2 regions of the Bacillus sp. LLTC93 genome follow, and region 1 is predicted to be linked to the other one. Evidence: a T-box and tRNA genes for the amino acid it is inferred to sense, from the RefSeq annotation. Region 1 holds a T-box; the other holds one or more tRNA genes.
What was found. The T-box of region 1 lies ahead of thrS (threonine--tRNA ligase). A T-box ahead of a tRNA ligase gene usually reads a tRNA of that ligase, here a tRNA-Thr.
Positions count from the first base shown of each region.

Region 1 (3,410 bases):
TCGTCTTTGATTTGATCTGGACGAACAAAGATATGTGCATCGTTTAATGTCATGCCGCGAACACGTTGCAGGCCAGATAAGGCACCCGACATTTCATAGCGATGCATTGTACCAAGCTCTGCAATACGAATTGGCAATTCACGATAGCTATGCGGTTCATTTTTGTAAATCATCATATGGTGCGGACAGTTCATTGGACGAAGGACAAGATCTTCGTTGTCCATTTCCATCACCGGGAACATATCTTCTTGATAATGCGCCCAGTGGCCTGATGTTTTATACAATTCTACATTCGCAAGAACTGGTGTATACACATGCTCATAACCAAGACGCACTTCTTTATCGACAATGTAACGCTCAATCACACGGCGAATCGTTGCCCCTTTTGGCAGCCAAAGCGGAAGACCTTGACCAACCTTTTGAGAGTTGGCAAACAGTTTCAGCTCTTTTCCAAGTTTACGGTGATCGCGTTCTTTTGCTTCTTCAAGCAGGCGTAAGTGTTCGTTTAAATCTTCTTTATTGAAGAAAGCAGTCCCATAAATACGCTGAAGCATTTGATTGTTGCTGTCGCCTCTCCAGTATGCACCTGCAAGGCTTAACAGCTTGAACTCTTTGATTTTCCCTGTAGACGGCAAGTGAATCCCGCGGCACAGGTCAAAGAATTCACCCTGCTCATAAATCGTGACAGCTTCGCCTTCTGGAATCGCCTCTAATAGCTCAAGCTTCAATTCATCACCAATCGCTTCAAAGCGTTTTTTCGCTTCTTCTCTTGATACTTCAATGCGCTCAATCGGCAGATTACTGTTAATGATTTTTTTCATTTCTTTTTCAATCTTTGGTAAGTCTTCAGGTGTAATGGCAACATCGATGTCAACATCGTAGTAGAACCCATTTTCGATCACAGGACCTACGCCAAACTGGACGTGATGCTCTTTTCCATAAATACGTTTAATCGCCTGCGCTAGTAAATGCGCTGTGCTGTGGCGCATAATATCGAGTGCTTCATCACTTTTATCTGTGATGATCTCGATTGTTCCACTTTCTAATAGCGGCGTACGCAGATCTATTTCTTTGCCGTTCAATTTACCGGCAAGCGCTTTTTTCTTTAGGCCCGGGCTAATTGATGCCGCGATGTCTTCTGTTGTTGCTGTTTTGTCAAACTCCTTGACTGCTCCATCTGGAAATGTAAGTTGAATTTGTTCTGACATCTCTGGTCACTCCTTTTTTTGGCAATATAAAAACCCCGCCCCCTGGAAAGGGACGAGGTTGAATAAACGGAATCGTGGTTCCACCCTTTTTCCCGTATTTGCAGCTTGCTTTTTCATAAGCAAATACGGCTTGTGGTTCGATAACGGGAATTCCCGTCAGCTATTACTAAACAAGTTCACAGCTGATGTTCAAAGGTGGTAAAGCAAATGGTCCTCTGCTAGGAAGCTTTCAGCCGCGGCTTCCCTCTCTTTAAGCGGGTGTTCATTTGTTCATGTCCTTATCAATACGGTCTCTGTATGAAGTTACACCGTATTATAAAACGTTTTTTCGTGAAAATCAAGAAAGCTTTTCACTTTTCTTTTCCAAATGACCATGAACAAATTGAACATTTTGTTCATTAAACGAATGAGGTGGGAACACCTCGACCCTTTCTTGAAAAATATTTTGAATGGTTTGCACCATCGAGTGACCTGTGTCATTTGTAAACAGGTCAATCTTTTGCGGAGCAATGGAAACAAGCGGTGCAATCAGCTGCGAATCAATATACATTGGATGCTCTCTTACAAACTGTCTGTCTATGTATTGTTTTTGATCACGCTCAGAAGCGTAGCGAAATTCCCAAATCACCAGGCGATCCCGATGCACAACATGTACTTTTTCAAGCTTGGGCTTTCTTTCCATCACATAGTCTCGAAGTGATTGAATAAAGTTTTGATATTCTTGTTCCATTTTGTATTCTTCAATGGACACTTCAACATAATTCTTCAGCCTTCGATCATACTCTGACAGCCTAAATGTCATAAATGAACCAATTGAAAAAATACCTTGCTGTAAAGAGATCGTCTCAAGCTCCTTTTTTAACAGGGCTTCTCTTGGTGGATCTTGATGAATCCCGGGAATATCATCTATATCCCCTTTCATGATGCTATGGGCGATTGAAAGAATTTGGTGCTGCTCTTCGGGATCTTTAAATAGGTATGTGTTTTCAAGGATGCTACGCATGCGCTCATTTTCTTTGCATTCCAAAAAAAAGTGAACCAGTAATGGCCGCACGAAGTGCTCAAGTGATTCATCTGATTCCTTCGCCTCTATGAGAAGCCGGTCTTTCCCTTGTTGAATTGACATGTGATGCCGACTGTCCAAGTGTTCAGCAAGATGTAAAAAAGCGGCGGTATCATATTCATCTTCAAAGATTATTTCAAGCATGTTTGTCCCCCCTAACGACATCTGTTACATATATATGGGGAGAACATAAAAAATAGACGCCTAAAATAAATCAGGCATCTTTCTTTTTAAAATCAGTGGAACTGAGATAAAGATCAAATAAATCAAACAAACAATTGCTAAGGCGGCATAATTGCCGCTAACAAAGCTTGACCCAAGGACATTTAGCGCAACCGTACCCGGTATTAAGCCTATAAAGGTCGCCGCCGCAAATGCACGATATTGAGCATGTGAGGCTGCTGCCGCATAGCTGACAAAATCAAAATGAATAGGCGCAATACGCAATAACAAAATATAAAGAAACCCATGCTCCTGAATCCGGGACGTCACCGCTTTCAGCTTCCGGCTGCTTGCATTCGTTTCATTCTTCTTTGAACGGAAGGTTGAAGTAAGCCAAAAAGAGCCTGTTGCGCCAGCTGTAGCACCGACGAGGGCATAAATGGTCCCAAGGACACTGCCGAATGCCAAACCTGCTGCTAGCGAGAATACAGTAAGCGGGACAAGGACAAACGGACGAAAAAGTGATAAGAAAAGAAAAACAAAGGGAGCCAGCATCCCAAATTGAAGTATCCAATTCTTCACATCTTTCGGCGCCAGCTGAAGATGATGTTTATTCAGCCACCATAGCGTAGCAACGAGAATGCCAATCACGAGAAAAAGCAGCCATTTTCTTTTGTTCATCTCATCCGCTCCTCCTTCATGTGACGTACGCTTTTATAAATGACGGCGATTTTCTCCTTCAAGCATGACTGGCTCTGCTAAATAGATAATCCGTTCCATTAAACGAGCTGCTTTGACCTCTTCTTTTTCTCCGCGCTGCGAGTACGTAAAGTGATGCTTTAGTTCACTCGGTGAGAAATTAGAAGAGAAGAAAGTCGGTAGCTGTTCAGCCATACGATATTGTAAGATCGTTCCTAGCAGTTCATCTCGTACCCAGCTTGTCATCGACTCTGCCCCAATATCATCAAGCATTAAGA
Region 1 is NZ_PVME01000001.1:876,078-879,487, forward strand. It holds gene thrS (threonine--tRNA ligase) at 1-1,208, opposite strand, end outside; T-box leader at 1,254-1,502, opposite strand; gene ytxC (putative sporulation protein YtxC) at 1,546-2,415, opposite strand; gene C6W18_RS04730 (TVP38/TMEM64 family protein) at 2,476-3,114, opposite strand; gene dnaI (primosomal protein DnaI) at 3,148-3,410, opposite strand, start outside.

Region 2 (3,410 bases), on a different contig from region 1:
GTGGCTGCATAATTGATTCTGAGAAATTTCTGCTGTGCATCAGCTGCGACGATGCCAGATGCACCAACACCGATAAAATGGATTTGATTTGCATGTAGCAGCAATTGAACGGCCTTTTCTAAAGCCTCTGCATTTAAAATAGAGGCCGTATCCTTAATCGATTGAATTGAGTTTCCTGCTGTTTTTTGAATAATGGATTGAAGTGGTTCATCTTGTTCGATATCTCGGTAGCCTTGTTTATCGTCATGCATTAAGTCTCCAGCGATCCGCATTTTCAAATCGTGATAGCCATCTAGCCCGAGAGATTTACAAAGGCGAATCACTGCAGAGCTGCTTGCACCGGCAGCCTGACTGATTTCATGCACTGTGCTTTTAATGACTTTGTCAGGATGGGCAAGGATATAGTCTGCAATGATTTTTTCAGATTGGGGAAGCTTTGATTTCATCGTGTGTAGTAGGGTGAGTCCACCTGCTGACATGAGCTCTGCCTCCTTTAGGCTTGATGATGTAAGATGGCTTTGTCGATATGGCCATTCGTTTTGTTGAGTAAATCCTGTGCTGTCTTCTTGTCTGTGTTTGTTTGGAGCATGACGATGGCGGTTTTGACTTCTAAATCTGCCGCTTCAAGTGTTTTCACGGCTTGTTCGTAGGAAGCGTTTGTCACATGTTGAATGATGGTGATAGCGCGCTCTTTTAGTTTATGATTGCTTACTTTTACATCAACCATCAGGTTTTCATATACTTTGCCTTGTCTGATCATGGCTGAGGTGGAAAGCATATTTAAAATCATTTTATGAGCGGATGCGGCTTTCATTCGTGTTGACCCGGTGATGGCTTCAGGTCCAACGATGACTTCAATGGCGCAGTCTGCCAGCTCGCTAATTTCTGCTTGTTCGTTACAGCTGAGGGCTACAGTTTTTGCTCCAATGGATCTTGCGTAATTTAAAGCGCCGATGATATAGGGTGTTCGACCGCTAGCGGCAATGCCGACGACAGTATCTTTTGACGTGAGGTGGATGTGTTTTAAATCCTGTTTGCCGGCTTCTTCACTGTCTTCCACATCTTCGGCAGCATGTGAAAAAGCGGAGTCACCACCTGCCATGATACCTACAATGACATCAGGGGAGACGCTATAGGTTGGTGGACATTCAACAGCGTCCATCACGCCAATTCTGCCGCTAGTTCCAGCGCCTAAATAAATGAGTCTGCCTCCATTCGAGATGGATTCATAAGCAAAGTCACTTGCTGTTTTGACATGTGGGAGTACACGATTGACCGCTTGAGCGACTTTCATATCTTCTTCATTGATCATCTGGAGCATTTCGAGCGGATCTGCTTGTGAAATTTCCATTGTGTTAGGGTTTCTTGATTCTGTTGTCAAAGAACGCAGTTGAGATGGCTGCATGTGACATACCTCCTTATTTCTTCATTTTCAGTATATTGAGTATGATATGAAATTTCAATATTATATTTAAATACTGAAATTATATTTCAATCAAAATGTCGTGCTGAAAGGTGATTAATTGTTAGAAAATAAAAAAAATAAAATTCCCCTTTACAAAAGGGGGACAACCTGTATATAATAATTTTTGTCAGCTTCACGGAAACAGCAAACTTGACAAACTGGCCCGTTGGTCAAGCGGTTAAGACACCGCCCTTTCACGGCGGTAACACGGGTTCGAATCCCGTACGGGTCACCATGATGTGGAGGATTAGCTCAGCTGGGAGAGCATCTGCCTTACAAGCAGAGGGTCGGCGGTTCGAGCCCGTCATCCTCCACCATATGCCGGTGTAGCTCAACTGGTAGAGCAACTGACTTGTAATCAGTAGGTTGGGGGTTCAAGTCCTCTTGCCGGCACTGTTTTTTCTTTATCAATTCCATATGTGGAGGGGTAGCGAAGTGGCTAAACGCGGCGGACTGTAAATCCGCTCCCTCCGGGTTCGGCGGTTCGAATCCGCCCCCCTCCACCATTTTTGGGCTATAGCCAAGCGGTAAGGCAACGGACTTTGACTCCGTCATGCGTTGGTTCGAATCCAGCTAGCCCAGTTAAGACACCTTTTTCAAAAAGGTGTCTTTTTTTATGTTGGCAGAGGGAATGTATAACTATTCAAAATGTTGTCGAGTTGAGTCAGAAGGCATCGAGAAAGTAAAATATAAGCATGAACGGAAAGGGGATGTACATATGGGAGATCAAAAGAAGGTCACGATTGTCGGGGTCCCGATGGACTTGGGTCAAACGAGAAGGGGCGTCGATATGGGGCCGAGTGCGATTCGATGTGCTGGCGTAAAAGAAAAAATGGAATCGCTTTCATTTGATGTGGAGGATCTCGGGGATATTCCAGTCGAGCAAAGGGACGATGAGAAAGGTTTATATACAAGTGAAAAGTTAAAAAATCTAACGGAGAATGCTGGTGCCAATCAGCTGCTTGCTGAAAAGGTTGACAGTATTGTGCAGTCAGGTTCGTTTCCGCTGATTTTAGGTGGTGATCACAGCATTGCGATTGGCACACTTGCTGGTGTAGCGAAGCATTATGAAAACTTGGGTGTCATTTGGTATGATGCGCACGGTGATTTAAATACGGAGGAAACCTCTCCTTCTGGAAATATTCATGGCATGCCGCTTGCTGTCAGTCTCGGCCTTGGGCATGCTGATTTAACGAACATAGGTGGTTATTCTCCTAAATTGAAACCTGAAAATGTCATATTAATTGGTGCTCGTTCTTTAGATGAAGGAGAGCGAGCGTTGATTAGAGAAAAAGGCATTAAGGTGTATACGATGCATGAAATTGATCGTTTAGGGATGACAAGGGTGATGGAGGAAGCTATTACGTATTTAAAGGAAAGAACAGATGGAGTCCACCTGTCGCTTGATTTAGATGGGCTAGATCCAGCGGAATGCCCTGGTGTAGGAACTCCAGTGGCAGGCGGCATTAGTTATCGTGAGAGTCACCTTGCAATGGAGCTTTTAGAGGAAGCAGGTATCTTGACTTCAGCCGAATTTGTGGAGGTAAATCCAGTACTAGATGAGAAAAATAAAACAGCAGAAGCGGCTGTTGCTTTAATTGGTTCTTTAATGGGTGAAAAGTTATTGTAGAGCGGGACTTGTTCCCGTTTTTTTTATTTTGGGAAAATTTAAGGATATATTAAGGTTTTTACCGGCTGATAAGCGTAACACGCTGTCAAAAATTTGTTACACTATTTTTTAGAGGAGAATGAAACCTTTTGGAAAGAGGTTCGTATACATAAAGACCGGTGAAGGCAGAGGTTGAATATACTATGGACACAATGATTAAAAAGAGAATTAAGCAAGTGAAAAAAGGCGACCAGAACGCATTTACAGACATCGTAGACCTGTATAAAGACAAAATTTATCAGCTGTGCTACCGTATGCTTGGGAATGCACACGAAG
Region 2 is NZ_PVME01000004.1:13,890-17,299, forward strand. It holds gene C6W18_RS13850 (MurR/RpiR family transcriptional regulator) at 1-479, opposite strand, end outside; gene murQ (N-acetylmuramic acid 6-phosphate etherase) at 494-1,405, opposite strand; tRNA gene C6W18_RS13860 (tRNA-Glu) at 1,626-1,700, shown strand; tRNA gene C6W18_RS13865 (tRNA-Val) at 1,707-1,782, shown strand; tRNA gene C6W18_RS13870 (tRNA-Thr) at 1,786-1,858, shown strand; tRNA gene C6W18_RS13875 (tRNA-Tyr) at 1,887-1,971, shown strand; tRNA gene C6W18_RS13880 (tRNA-Gln) at 1,976-2,047, shown strand; gene rocF (arginase) at 2,184-3,095, shown strand; gene sigW (RNA polymerase sigma factor SigW) at 3,278-3,410, shown strand, end outside.
Region 2: it has a tRNA-Thr gene. The T-box ahead of thrS (threonine--tRNA ligase) is inferred to sense a tRNA for this amino acid. The anticodon was not compared.